2 regions of the Micromonospora sp. NPDC005087 genome follow, and region 1 is predicted to be linked to the other one. Evidence: riboswitches for the same ligand, from Rfam matches in the RefSeq annotation. Region 1 holds a riboswitch; the other holds the start of a gene.
What was found. Region 1 has a riboswitch for S-adenosylmethionine ahead of ACFYPS_RS24445 (ABC transporter substrate-binding protein). Riboswitches for the same ligand answer to the same signal wherever they lie in the genome.
Positions count from the first base shown of each region.

Region 2: it holds a riboswitch for S-adenosylmethionine, as region 1 does, so the genes downstream of both, ACFYPS_RS12425 (aminotransferase class V-fold PLP-dependent enzyme) here and ACFYPS_RS24445 (ABC transporter substrate-binding protein) in region 1, are expected to answer to the same signal.

Region 1 is NZ_JBIALB010000011.1:152,741-159,904, forward strand. Features, by position in the region: gene ACFYPS_RS24420 (BTAD domain-containing putative transcriptional regulator) at 1-184, shown strand, start outside; gene ACFYPS_RS24425 (Na+/H+ antiporter) at 310-1,887, shown strand; gene ACFYPS_RS24430 (hypothetical protein) at 2,262-3,335, shown strand; gene ACFYPS_RS24435 (amino acid ABC transporter ATP-binding protein) at 3,395-4,138, opposite strand; gene ACFYPS_RS24440 (amino acid ABC transporter permease) at 4,135-4,911, opposite strand; gene ACFYPS_RS24445 (ABC transporter substrate-binding protein) at 4,955-5,857, opposite strand; SAM riboswitch class IV at 6,126-6,237, opposite strand; gene ACFYPS_RS24450 (amino acid transporter) at 6,324-7,164, opposite strand, start outside.
Region 2 is NZ_JBIALB010000004.1:286,912-294,075, reverse strand. Features, by position in the region: gene ACFYPS_RS12445 (AI-2E family transporter) at 1-94, opposite strand, end outside; gene ACFYPS_RS12440 (co-chaperone GroES) at 362-700, shown strand; gene ACFYPS_RS12435 (hypothetical protein) at 781-948, shown strand; gene ACFYPS_RS12430 (PrsW family intramembrane metalloprotease) at 964-2,442, opposite strand; SAM riboswitch class IV at 2,466-2,586, shown strand; gene ACFYPS_RS12425 (aminotransferase class V-fold PLP-dependent enzyme) at 2,657-3,907, shown strand; gene ACFYPS_RS12420 (FUSC family protein) at 3,952-5,154, opposite strand; gene ACFYPS_RS12415 (metal-dependent phosphohydrolase) at 5,294-5,950, shown strand; gene ACFYPS_RS12410 (DUF4031 domain-containing protein) at 5,922-6,206, opposite strand; gene ACFYPS_RS12405 (FAD-linked oxidase C-terminal domain-containing protein) at 6,275-7,164, shown strand, end outside.

The sequences.
Region 1 (7,164 bases):
CGCCGAACTCCGGCCGGCCGCCGAGGAACTGGCCGCCGGCAGCGGGGTGCTCACCGTCGGCCCGGTGGCCGGGTACCTCGCCGACCTGGCCGCCGCGTTGGGCCGCGACGACGAGGCGGCCGGGCACCGCCGTACCGCCCGCGCGGTCACCGCCCGGGCCCGCGCCGCCACCTCCCCGGCCTGACCACGGGCGGCGGAGTCACCGCCGGCCGGGGCGACTTGGCGGTTCCCCGGGAACCGACCGGCAGGGTGCGGTCAGATGGAAACCAGCGGCGCCGCCGCCGTCCGCCGTGGATCAAGGGGGTACGCGTGGAGGTGCTCGTCCTGATCGTGGTGCTGGGCGTCACCGTCCTGGTCGGCACCACGCTCGGCGGCCGGTACAGGGTCGCGCCACCGGTCCTGCTCATCGCGTTCGGGGTGCTGCTCGGGCTGGCGCCGCCGCTGTCCGAGCTGACCCTGGAGCCGGACCTGGTACTGCTGATCTTCCTGCCGGCGATCCTCTACCGGGAGAGTCTCACCATCAGCCTGCGCGAGATCCGGGCCAACTTCCCGGTGATCGGGCTGCTCGCCGTGGTGCTGGTGGTGCTCACCATGGTCACGGTGTCGCTGACCGCGCAGGCGTTCGGCGTGAACCCCGCCGCCGCCTGGGTGCTCGGGGCGGTCCTCGCGCCGACCGACGCCGCCGCGGTCACCGGGCTGGCCAAGCGGCTGCCCCGGAAGCTCCTGACCACGCTGCACGCGGAGAGCCTGATCAACGACGGCACCGCGCTGGTGCTCTTCGCGGTGACCGTGGGCCTGCTCACCAAGGAAGCGGAACCCGGCGCGCTCGGGATCGGCGAGGAGTTCGTCGGGGCCAGCGCCGGGGGAGTGATCGCCGGCCTGCTGGTCGGCGCCGCCGTGGTGCTGATCCGCAAACGGCTCGACGATCCCCTGCGCGAGGGCGCGCTCAGCGTGCTGACGCCGTTCGCCGCGTTCCTGCTCGCCGACGCGGTGCACGCCAGCGGGGTGCTGGCGGTCGTGGTCGCCGGCCTGATGCTGGCCTACGCCGGCCCCCGGGTGATCCGCGCCCGGTCGCGGGTGCTGGCGTACGCGTTCTGGGACCTGTCCACGTTCCTGATCAACGGTGGGCTGTTCGTCCTGCTCGGCACCCAGATCCCCCGGGCGGTGAGGAGCATCACCAGCGCCTCGCCGCAGCGCGCGTTGACGATCGTGCTGCTGGTCACCGTGGTCGTCCTCGTCACCCGGCTGCTCTTCGTCTACCTGACGGCGGAATCGGTGAAGCTCGTAAACCGGCGAGTGGTGATGAACGTGAGCCAGGGTCGGGGCGGCTGGCGGGTCGGCACCGTCGCCGGCTGGTCGGGTTTCCGGGGTGCCGTCTCGCTCGCCGCCGCCCTGGCGGTCCCGGCGACGACGGTCTCCGGTCAACCGGTGGCCGAACGCGACCTGATCATCTTCGTCACCTCGCTGGTGATCGTGCTGATCATGCTCGTTCAGGGCACCACCCTGCCGGTGGTGGTGCGCTGGGCGGGGCTCGCCGGCGATCCCGAGCGGGCCGACGAGTTGCGGCAGGCACGCGTGCGGGCCACCGAGGTGGGCCTGGCCGCGCTGCCCCAGGCCGCCGCCGAGGTCGGCGCCGACGAGGAGGCGGTCCGCCGGCTACAGGACGAGTACCAGCGGCACCTGGAGGACGCCAACGAGGGCTCTGGGCGTACCGCGGAGGAACTCCGTCTGGAACGCCAACTGCGCCTCGCCGTCCTCGACCACAAACGGCGGGAGATCACCCGGTTGCGCGACCGTCGGGAGATCGACGACCTTGTGCTGCTCGACCTTCAGGCCGCGCTGGACAACGAAGAGATCCGGCTGCTGGGCCGCGAGTCCACAGAATGATCGCGGCCGCCGCGATGGGCGGCGGAGCGACGGATTGGCGACACTTCCCGGGCCGCGCACGGGGCGGGTGGCCACCCCGCCGCCGGGTACGGTGGAACCGATTCGGCGTTCGTCGATGCGTTCGGCCCGCGAGGGGGTGCTCATGACCAGCGGGGGGACGGAGGCCGACCTGCGGGTGGTCACCGAACGGGAGTTCCTCGACGAGCTGACCTCGGTCACCCGGGAGCGCGGCGGCACAGAATTCCTCTACCTGATGGCGCAGGGTGACGGCGTCATCGGGGTGCAGTGGGAGCAGCCCGGCGTCGACCATCTGCGCCGCTACCGGGTGCGCGACCCCGGCGGCCCGGCCTGCCCGCACTGCCATCTTCGAAGCGGTGCTGGCGCTGTCGCCCGTGCTGCCACTGGACCTGATGCGGACCGCCCGCACCCGACCGCACTACGAGACGGTGCTACGCACCGGCCGGCTGCCCCACCTGGCGTTCGCCCGGCCGGTTGGCCAGCCCGGGGGGAGCTGGCTCGCCGACTGCCACGCGGTCACCGGCGACCCGCACACCGACGCCGACTGCTCGCGGCACGCCGTGCCCGCACCGAGCGGCGACCCGCTGGATCTGCGCCTCGAGTCGCTGCCCCGGTCGATCCGGCAGCTGTACCCGCACGACGCCGCCGCGACGGCGGACCTCCAGCAGCGGCTGCGGATCGCCCAGGACTGGCGGGCCGACGCGCAGGCCGTCGCGAGCGGGGTCCGTGCGGCGGCGGCGACCTGGGCGTTCCTGCGCAACTCCTGCGTCCTGGGCGTGCCGGTGCCCGGTGCCAAGGGTCTCGTCCTCACCCTCCCGCCGGGCCGGACCCCGGACGACCGACCGCTGGCCGAGCTGCACGCCGCGGCGGTACGCGCGCTGCCAACCGGCGGACGGGTGGCGTATCAGGAGCGGGCCTGCCTGGTGCCGGAGCCGGCACCGGGGGCGCAGCGGATGCCGTCGTACTCCGGCGCGCTGGACCTGACCGGTGCGGCGCCGGTGCGCACGCTGCGGCTGCCGGCGCCACGCCGGCCGCTGAGCACCACCGGCCGGGGCGTGCTGCTGCTCTACGAGGCCCGGCACGCGATGGGCCGGCACGTCGCCAGCGCGCCGGAGCGGGACGACGCCTACTGGGAATCCGAGGCGGCGTTGAACGTCTTCGAGTTCACCCTGTTAAAGCGGGTGGCCGGCCGGCACTACCAGGAGGCGGTGGCCGCCTACCTGCAGGTCCTGCGCCGGGAGGGTGACCTGCTCGCCCGCCCGCACAAGGTGCTCGACCGGCGTCACCGCAAGGCGTTGTCGCTGGCTTTCGGCGGGCTGGACGACGAGGAGCTGCACCTGTGGGCGTCGGTCGCCTACCGCAACGCCATCCTGGTGCTGCTCGGCGACCTGAAGGCGTTCGCCGCACACCTGCGCCGCCAGGCCGCCTGACGCGAAGGAAGGGCACCTTGTTAACGCCTCGTGTATAGGAAGGGCCCCTTCCTAACGGTTCAGAGCACCTGGGCGAGGAACCGGCGCAGCCGGGGATGCTCGGCCCGCTCGAAGATCGCCTCCGGCGGCCCCGACTCCAGCACCACGCCCCGGTCCATGAAGGCCACGGTGTCGGCGACCTGCCGGGCGAAGCCCATTTCGTGGGTGACCACCACCATGGTCATGCCCCCGGCGGACAGGTCGGCCATCACCCCGAGCACCCCCTTGACCAGCTCCGGGTCGAGCGCCGAGGTGGCCTCGTCGAAGAGCATCACCTCCGGCCGCAGGGCCAGCGCCCGGGCGATCGCCACCCGCTGCTGCTGGCCGCCGGAGAGTTGCGCCGGCCGGGCGTCGGCCTTGCCGGCCAGCCCCACCAGCTCCAGCTGGGCCCGCGCGACGGCCTCCGCCTCGTCCTCCCCGAGCTTGCGCAGCCGGCGCAACGCCAGGGTGACGTTGCGCACCACGCTCATGTGCGGGAAGAGGTTGAACTGCTGGAAGACCATGCCCACCCGCTGCCGCAGCGCGTCCGGGTCGTCGCGTAGCACGCTGCGCCCGTCCAGCAGCACGTCGCCGCGGTCCGGCTCGATCAGCCGGTTGATGGTGCGCAGCAGAGTGGACTTGCCCGACCCGGACGGCCCGATCACGCAGGCCGTCGCGCCCCGTGGCACGGCCAGGTCGACGCCGCGCAGCACCCGGTTCGGTCCGAACGCGAGGTGCACGTCGCGTACGTCGAGGCTGACCGAGGTGGTCGTGCTGGCGGTCATCGCCGGTCCCCTTCCGTCGCGCCGGTCAGCGCCGACTCGATGTCGTCCTCGTCGGCCGGCGCGGTGGCCGGCCGGCCGTGGCGCAGCCGCCGGTCGATCCAGTTGACCGCGTGCGTCAGCGGAACGGTCAGCGCCAGGTAGCAGAGCCCGGCCAGCAGCAGCGCGGACTCGTTGCCGGTGGTGGCCGCGTAGTCCTGCCCGATCCGGAACAGCTCCCGCTGGCTGGCCACCAGGCCGAGGAAGTAGACGAGGCTGGAGTCCTTGATCAGCGCGATGAGCTGGTTCACCCAGGCCGGGAGCACCCGCCGGATGCCCTGCGGAATGATCACCATCCGCATCGCCTCGCCCCAGGAGAAACCGAGCGCCCGGGCTCCCTCCAACTGTGCGGCCTCCACCGACTGGATGCCGGAGCGGAAGATCTCCCCGATGTACGCCGCCGCGATCAGCGACAGCGCCAGAATGCCCAGCGGGTAGGGGTCAGGTCCCCAGACCTGCATGCCCAGCGGCGCGAGCCCGACGCCGATCAGCAGGATCGTCGCCGCGGCCGGCAGCCCCCGGAACACGTCGGTGTAGACCCGCGCCGGCCAGCGCAGCCACCGGCTGCGGGAGATGCCGGCGACGGCCAGCAGCAGGCCCAGCACCGAGCCGAGCAGGGCGGCGGAGACCGCCAGGATCAGCGTGTTGGGCAACCCGACGGTCAGCATCTCGGGCAGCGCCTCGCGCATCGCGTCCCAGTCGAAGAAGGTCTCCCACAGGGTGCTCAACGGATCCATTGGTCGCCTCTCCTACCGCCCCGCTCGCTCGTCACCGGGTGTCTCAGGACGCGGCCGACGCCGACGCCGACGCCGACGCCGACGCCGACGCCGACGCCGACGGTGCGGCCGGCACGGTCACCGTGCCGCTGCCCGGGCGGAAGTCCGCCGGTACGGGCCGACCCGGGTAGTACTGCGCCTGCAACCGGCTCCAGGTGCCGTCCGCGATCACCTCGTCGAGGCCCTTGTTCAGCGCCTCCCGCAGTTTGTCGCCGCCCTTGGCGACGGCGTACGCGGTCGGTGCCGGGCTGAGCTGCTTGGCCGCCACAGTGATCTTGCCGTTGCTGTCGGCCGCCGACGTCTCGCCGATCTCGGCCGGGGCGATCCACGCGTCGGCGGTGCCCGCCTTGAGCTGGTTGATCGCGCCGTTGTAGTCCGGCACCCGGACCGGGTTGAGCTGCTCGCCGGTGGCGTAGTCGTCCTGGACGGTGCCCTGCACCACCACGACCCGCTTGCCGGCGAGCTGGTCGAAGCCGGTGATCGGCGAGCCGGCCGGCACGTCCAGGCCGAAGTAGCCGAAGTCGTAGCCGTTGCCGAAGTCGACCGTCTTCTTGCGCGCCTCGGTGATGGTGATCGAGGAGCTGCCGACGTCGAACTTGTGGTTGTTGACCTGGGAGAGCAGCGCGGAGAAGTCGGTGCCGACGAACTCCACCTTCAGGCCGAGCTTGCTGGCCACTGCGGTCAGCAGGTCGTTGTCGAAGCCGGTGAACTTGCCGTCCTTGAGGTACACGTTCGGTGGCGCGTCGGTCAGCGTGCCGGCGCGCAGCACGCCCGGCTGCGCCAGACCGTACGGGTTGGCGGCGGCGTCGGACGAGGTGTCGTCGCCGCACGCGGTGAGCGCGGTGGCGGCCAGGATCGTGGACGCGCCGAGGGCCGCGGCGCGGGTCAGGGCAGGAAGGAATCGCACAGGTGTCTCCGAAGTTTGCGCAGCGGCGGACGCAGATGTGCGCCGCCGACGGTGCGCCCGGTGGGCGTACCGCTGGGATGGGTTCGGGAAGGGGTGCGCTAGTACGCGCGGCCGCGACAGGCGGCGCTGCACACCCGCATCAGGTCCACGTGCCGCCTGCGGGTCAGTGCCGGTGTCGGCCAGCCGGTGCGGGAATCCGCGGCGTCGGCTGATGGTGTGGTGCTGAGGATGCGCATGGCTCTCCCGGGTCTGTGCTGACCTGGGTGCCAGGCCACGCTTGCACCGACGTCGTGCCGGTGCCTGGTCTTCACCCGGGGCACCCCACCGCGGAGGAGGGTTGCCGGCCAGCGAGCCGGGGCTTCGCGCTGGCGCTCATGACCTGCGCCGAGGCTAGCAGCCCGGGGAGGCGGATCGTCCAGTCGTTATGACCACGCTCACCGTCCGCGACTGGCGTCCGGTCGGCAGGTCAGCTGGCGTGCACGTGCGGACGGCGGCGCGGGTCGGGTTCCTGGCGGCGCAGGATCTCCCGGGTGACCGGGGCGATCTCGCCGTGGCCGAACGCCAGGTAGCGCAGCAAGTTGCCGCCCGGGTTGCCCTCGGTCCACTCGAAGTAGATGTGCGGGCACCGCCCCGCCCGGTCGCGGATATCCAGCAGCAGGGCGGCCACCGCGCTGGGCACCGCGGAACTGGCGAGGCTCAGCACCGGGTACCGGTCGTGCTCCACGCTGCCACGGATCAGCAGCTCGGTCTCGAAGTCCGACGGGTCGGTCACCGTCACCTCGACGAAGATCACCGCGCTGTCGGCCGGGAAGTCGTTGTCCGCCACGGTCTGGGCGAGCTTGTCGCGGTACTCCGCACGGTCCCGGGTGGCCGGCTCGTGCGCGATGAGGCGGACGCGGCGCCCGCTGCACTCGTCGATCAACCGGGTGGCCTCGGCGTCCAGCTCCACCCGGTCGACCCGCAACTCGAAGGCGCGGAACAACCGGGACAGCAGCGACACCACGATCATCCCGCCGATGAAGCAGGCCGCGATCTTCACGCCGTCGGGACGTTCCACCACGTTCGCCGCGGTGGTGTAGACGAAGGCGATCGCGATGATCCCGAACGCGACCGTCCGGCCACGCTGGCGCCGCCGCCGCGCCGCGAGGGTCACCGCCGTCGCCGCCGAGGTGATCAACACCAGGACCCCGGTGGCGTACGCGCCGCCCTGCGCGTCCACGCTCGCCCCGAAGGCGACCGTGATCAGAAACGCCACCCCGGTGAAGACCAGCACCAGTGGCCGTACGGCCCGGGCCCAGGTCGGCGCC
Region 2 (7,164 bases), on a different contig from region 1:
TGGCGGTCGAGCTGTGCACGTCCGTCGGGGGTTCCGCGCCGACGACCGTGGCCGACGGCGGCGCGGCCGGCCCGGGCACGGCGGGGGACGCCACCCGAGGCTCCGCGCGGTCGCTCGACGCGCTCCGATCGCCGCGAACCGACTCCCGTCCCGACTGGTAGGCGCGGCGGAGCCGCCCGCGTACCCGCTCGAAGCGGCTCAAGCGCACCTCCTGGCAGAGAACCGGTCGGCCCACAACGACAGGCCGGACAGCTTACGTCCGCTCCCGACACCATAGGGTAGTTCCGCCACACATTGCCCCGGTCGCCTCGGGCGTAACCACCGTCGGGCCGGCCGTCGGCGACACGGTAGCGTCTGCGGCGTGACCGCCGACCAGGATCTCGACGCCGGCCTGCCGATCCGCCTCCTGCACGACCGCGTGCTGGTGCGGATGGAAGGCAGCGAGGGCGAGCGCCGCTCCACCGCCGGCATCGTCATCCCGGCGACCGCCGCGGTCGGCAAGCGCCTCGCCTGGGCCACCGCCGTCGGGGTGGGGCCGAACGTCCGCGCCATCGTCTCCGGCGACCGGGTGCTCTTCGACCCGGACGACCGCTCCGAGGTCGAGCTGCACGGCCGCGGGTACGTGCTGCTGCGGGAGCGGGACGTACACGCCGTGGCCGCCGAACGGATCGAGAACGACTCCACCGGCCTCTACCTCTGACGCGCCTCCCCGGCCACCACGCCGTTTGCCGGGCCCCGCTACGGGAAGCCATCCGGCGACCGTGGCCCTGGGGAGGGACGATGCCGGTATTCGTGAAGAAGCTGCTGGCCTGGGGCAGCGTCGCGTTCCTGATCTACTTCATGGCGTTCCGGCCGGACGGCGCGGCGCAGATGTTCAAGGCGATCGGGGCCGCGCTGGTGGCGATGGCCCAGGGGCTCGGCGACTTCCTCACCACCATGATGACCTGAGCCGGCCGCCAGCCGTCACTGGTGACCGGACGGCCAGGACCCCGCCGGTGGGGGGCCGTACCAGCCGGGCGGGGCATACCCCAGCGGAGGCGGCGGCGCGGCCAGCACCACCGGGATCGGCACCACCGGCTCCTCCGGCGCGGCCACCGGACGCTGCGAGCCGTCCGGGAAGCGCAGGTGGTAGCGACTGCCGTCCCAGACTCCGGTCGGGGCCTGCGGGTCCCGCCCCACGAAGAACGACCGGTACGCGCTGATCGCCTCCAGCAGCTCCCGCTCCTCGGTGGCCGTCCGTTCCCGGTCAGCGGGCTTGCGATCCAGGCCGCGCAGCGACCCGTCGCGCAGCAGGGCCAGCCGGGTGGCGGCGAACTGGTACCCACGCATCGCCCGCACCCCGGCGTCCCCCGCCACCCGACGCGCCCAACTGCGGGCCGCGTGCCGGCGACCGAGGCTGCTCAGCGCGGCCACCTCGGGTGGGCTCAGCCAGCCGGCGCGCACGTAATCCGGCAACGTGCGCTCGGTGAGCCGTCCCTCCCACGCGCGCAGCCACACCGCCAGCCCCACCATGCCGAAGAAGATCGGCACCATCAGGCCCAGGAAGCCGTACAGCATGATCACCGCCTCCCCGGTGGCCTGGGTGAGCGTCGGCAGCAGGTTCCAGGTGCCGTGCAGCATCATCGCCAGCAGCAGACCCGCGACCGGGGCGAGCACCCGCACGCGCCGGTCGGCGGTACGGGCCGCGACACCGAGCCCCACACCGGTCATCGAGGTGAACAGCGGATGGGCGAACCCGAACAGCAGGATCCGGACGATGAAGATGGCGATGACCTGTTGAGTGCCGGTCGCCGGGCCGTACCGGTCGGCGCCGGCCGCATAGCCGTACCCGCCCAGGTAGAGGATGTTCTCCACCATGGCGAAGCCGACCGCGGAGAGCCCGCAGTAGACCAGGCCGTCGGTGATCCCGGACCACTCCCGGCGACGGAACACCAGCAGCAGGATCGGGCCGAGGGCCTTGGTCAGCTCCTCGATGAACGGCGCCACCAGCACACCGGTGAGCGCGGACGGCAGCCCCCAGTCGGCGAACCGCGCGGCGGCGAACTCATTCACGGTGAGCGATGCGGCGGTGGAGACGAACGCCCCCCAGGCGAAACAGAAGATCAGGTACTTCAGCGGCTCCGGCTCGTATCGGTCGAGCCAGAGGAAGCAGGCGACCAGCACCGGCACCGGCAGGATGGCGGCGACCACCCCGATCAGCAGCGCCCGTACGCCGAGCGACTGGCCGAGCGTGAAGACCATGAACACCGCGCACCCCGCGATGAACAGCACCACCCCCGCCAGCACCAGGAACCGCCGCCACCCCAGTCGGCGCAGCGGCATCCGGGGCGCCGCGCCGGCGGACGGGGCTGCGGGCGCGGGCGGCGACGGCAGGGGTGCACCGGGCGGGGTGTCGGCCATGCGGTCAGCGTAGCCATCCGCCGCCGGCTGGTCCGGGCCCATCGGCAGCCGCTATGCTGCCGGCAGGTCACGAGCGCCAGCGTCAAGCCCCGGCTTGCTGGCCGGCAACCCTCGTCGAGTTCGCGGTGGGGTGCCCCGGGTGATGACCGGGCCCAGCCCGATCGGTGTGCTGGGCAAGCGCGGACCCCGTCCCGACATCGCACCCGGGGTCCCTGACCCCGGAGGTTCCGGCGTGTCCGTCACCCTCGTACCCTCGCTGCCCACCCGGTCCGGCAGCACGCCCGCGCCGGCCCCGTCGCGGCCGCTCGACGTGCTCGGCGTACCGGGCGAGATCAACCTCGACTACGCGGCCACCGCGCCGTGTGCGCGGGCCGCCGCCGACGCGGTGTCCGAGCTGCTGCCCTGGTACGCGAGCGTGCACCGGGGCGCGGGAGCGCTGTCCCGGCGCTGCACGCTGGCCTACGAGCGGGCCCGGCAGACGGTGGGCGACTTCTTCGGCGCCCGCGCCGACGACCACGTGATCTTCACCCGCAACACCACGGATGCGCTGAACCTGCTGGCGCGGGCGGTGCCCGCCGGCACGACGGTGGTCACCTTCGCCGGAGAGCACCACGCCAACCTGCTGCCCTGGCCGCGTGGCTCGGTACGGCTGCCGGTGCCCACCGAGCCCGCCGAGGCGGTACGCGCCCTCGCCGCCGCCCTCGCCGAGCTGCGCCGGGACAGCAACCCGGCGCTGCCGGTGCTGGTCGCGGTGACCGGGGCGAGCAACGTGACCGGCGAGCGCTGGCCGGTCGCCGAGCTCGCCCGGGTCGCCCACCGGCATGGGGCACGGATCGTCCTCGACGCCGCACAGCTCGCCCCGCACGCACCGGTCGACCTTCTCGCGCTCGACGTGGACTACCTGGCCGTCTCCGGCCACAAGCTGTACGCGCCGTTCGGCGCGGGCGTGCTGGTCGGCCGGGCGGACTGGCTGGACGCCGCTCCGCCGTACCTGGCCGGCGGCGGCGCCACCAGCCACGTCGGGCCGGCCACGCACGACGTGACCTGGGCGACCGGCCCGGCCCGGCACGAGGGCGGCACGCCGAACCTGCTCGGTGCGGTGGCGCTGGCCGCGGTGTGCGCGGCGCTGGCCGGGGCGGACCAGGCGACGCTGGCCGCCAGCGAGCAGGCGTTGCTGACCCGGCTGCGGACCGGCATCGCCGCCCTGCCGCACGTGGTGGAGCTGCGCACCTTCGGCCCGGACGCGCCCCGCGTCGGCATCGTCTCGTTCGTGGTCGCCGGGTGGGACTCGGCCGAGGTGGCCGCGCGGCTGGCCGCGGACCACCGGATCGGCGTACGGGACGGGCTGTTCTGCGCCCACCCGCTGGCGCGGCGGCTGCTCACCGAGGCGGCGGGGCGCACCGGCCGGCGGGATCTGCCGCCCACCGCGCTGCGCGCCAGCATCGGCCTGGGCAGCACGCCCGCCCAGGTGGACCGGCTGCTCGCCGCCCTCGCCACGCTGGGCTGAGCCGGGCCGGCCGGTGGCGTGAGCCGGGCCGGCCGGCGGTGCGGTCAGCCGACCGGTGGGGCGGTGGGCGGTTTCGGCTTCTCGCCCGGCTCGGCCGGTTCACCGATCGGCCGCTCCTGCTCCCCGAAGGCGGTGCGGATGCACCGGTTCGCCTCCTCCTGCTCGATTCCGGAGGCCACCAGCAGGTCACTCGCCGTGGTGCGGATCTGGGCGATCACCACGCTGCCCGAGAAGCCGACCCCGGCGCCGTACGCCCGACCGGCCTCGCTGACCGCCCGCAGTGACCTCTCCCGGGCCTTCTGTGGCTCCTCGCCCACGGCGAACTCGTGCTTGAGCAACCGGACCGACTCGGCGAGGTGGTTCATCGCGTCGGGCATCGGATCCGGCACCGGTTCCTCGTCCTCGATCAGCGTGACGGACCGGCGGATCAACGTGCCGGTGTTTCGCATCGCCCGGTCGATCGGATCCGCCGCCTCCGCGTAGTGGGTCAGCTCGTCGCGCCGGTGCCAGCGGGCCGGGGACAGGGTGGCGGTCTCCTTCGCCCCCTCGATCGCCTCGGCCAACGTGGCCAGCTCCTCCTTGTTGTTCCGCAACCGCTCCAGGGCCTGCTGGACCGTGGCGCGGTCCTGGTTGCGCAGCCCGTCGGCGGTGGCGTCGAGCTGGGCGGCGAGCAGGTCCAGCGCCGGCCGGGCGGCGCGGTTGATCACCCGGAGCGGGTTCAGCGGCAGCAGCACCGCCGTCACCAGCAGCGCGACCCCACCGCCGAGGAACGCGTCGACGAAGCGCGGAATCTCCAGGTTCTGGGTCGACGGGCTCAGCGTGACGATCAGCACCGCCGTGGCGGCCGCCTGGATGACGATGGCCACGCTGGCCCCGGCGAAGATGGTGAGCAGGATCGCCACCGTGACCACCAGGCCGAGCTGCCACGCCCCGGTGCCGAGCAGGTAGATGAGGAAGTCGCCGATGGCCACCCCGATCCCCACCCCGACGATCAGCTCCACGGTCCGGCGAAACCGCTGCCCGACCGACGCGGCCAGGGTGCCGACCGCGGAGATCGGCGCGAAGACCGGCTGCGGGTTGCCGAGCACCCGGTGCGAGATGAAGTACGCCAGCCCGGCGGCGAGCCCGGCCTGCACGGCCAGCCCGCCGGCCATCCGCACCCGGTGCAGCCGGTCGTGCAGGGTGGCCCGGCCACGGTGCCGCAGCTCCTCGGTGGCCTCGGCGATCCGCGCGCCGTCGACGTCCACCAGCCCTTCACGCAGCGGGGTGCGCCGCACCAACGGAGGTCGTTTGTCCCGGGCCACGGCCATGGGCGCGACTACCCGAGGCAGGCCTACTGAATCCTCCCGCTCCGCACGTGGCGGGAGGATGCGGCAGACTCGGGCGGTGGCCGATCTGCTGGACCGGTGGCGGGCGGCGGCCCGGGGCGCCGGAGCGAAACCCGGCGCGGGCTCGACGCGGGCCGGGGAGCAGCTGCTCGCCCGCTGGCGGGAGCCGCACCGGCACTACCACACGGTGGGCCACCTGACCGCCGTGCTCGACGTGGTGGACCGGCACGCCGGGCTGGCCGACCGGGCCGACCTGGTCCGGCTGGCTGCCTGGTGCCACGACGCGGTCTACGACCCGCGGGCCGCCGGCGACGCCAATGAACGGGACAGCGCCACGCTGGCCGGGAGCGTGCTCAGCGCGCTCGGCGTGCCGGCGCCCGCGGTGGCCCAGGTGCGCCGGCTGGTGCTGCTCACCGCCGGGCACGCGGTGGCGCCAGGTGACCGGGACGGCGCCCTGCTCTGCGACGCGGACCTCGCCGTGCTGGCCGCGCCGCCGGCCGCGTACGACCGCTACGCCGCCGCCGTCCGGCAGGAGTACGCACACGTGCCGGAGCCGGCTTTCCGGGCCGGACGGGCCGGGGTGCTCAGCGGGCTGCTGGCGCTGCCCGCGCTGTTCCGGCTGCCGCCGCTGTCGAGCCGGTGGGAGCAGCCGGCCCGGGCAAACCTGCGCCGCGAGCTGGCCACGCTCATCGGGCCGCCGGAGGGCGCGGGTTGACCAGGTGCTTCGGGCGACGCAGGCCGGCGTCGCGGAGCAGCCGCACCAGCTCCCGGCTCGACACCACCCGGGCCCCGAGCCACACCGCCGCCGCGAACCGGTCGGCCGGGATGTCGTAGTGGTCGCGGTCGAAACCGCGTCGGGCCGCGCCCAGCGCCTCGGCGAAGGCGTGCAACTCGGCGTACGAGAGGTCGCTGATCAGATGTGACCAGAGCCGACCGCGCCACGGCCAGGCAGGCCGGTCCAGGTAGAGCATGGTGCCCAAGCTAGCCCGCGCAGACGATCATGTTGATGATCGGCGGCGGGCGACCTAGCCTCAGCTGCATGGCCCCCACTGCACTCATCGACGAGCTGCGCGCCGCGCTGGGCGAGAGCGTCGTGCTCACCGACCCGGACCTGCTGCGCATGCACGAGCGGGACGAGGCCGACCTCTGCGCCGCCGGCACCCCGCTCGTGGTGACCCGCCCCCGCGACACCGAGCAGGTGGTCGCGGTGATGCGGGCGGCGGCGCGGCACGGCGTACCGGTGGTGCCGCAGGGCGCGCGGACCGGGCTGGCCGGCGCGGCGAACGCGGTGGACGGCGCGGTGGTGCTGAGCACGGTCGCGATGGACGAGATCCGGGAGATCGACCCGGTGAGCCGGATCGCGGTGGTCCAGCCCGGGGTGGTCAACGCGACATTGGCCGCGGCGGTCGGCAAGCAGGGGCTCTGGTACCCGCCGGACCCCGGTTCCTGGGAGTCGTCCACCATCGGCGGCAACGTGGCCACCAACGCCGGCGGCATGTGCTGCGTCAAGTACGGCGTGACCACCGAGTACGTGCTCGGCCTGGAGGTGGTGCTCGCCTCCGGCGAGGTGCTGCGCACCGGCCGGCGTACCGCCAAGGGAGTGGCCGGCTACGACCTGACCCGGCTCTTCGTCGGTTCGGAAGGCACCCTCGGGGTGATCACCGAGGTGACCGTGGCGCTCAGGCCCGCACCGGCCGACTCGCTGACCCTGGTGGCGGTCTTCCCGTCCACCGCGGCGGCCGGCGCGGCGGTGGCCGCGATCGCCGCCCGGGGGCTCACTCCCAGCCTGCTGGAACTGCTCGACCAGACCCACCTGCGGGCCATCGAGGCGTACCAGCCGATGGGGCTGCGGACGGACGCGCAGGCCCTGCTGCTGGCCGCCGCGGACACCGGCAGCCGGGCCGCCGACGACCTGGCCGGCCTGGCCGA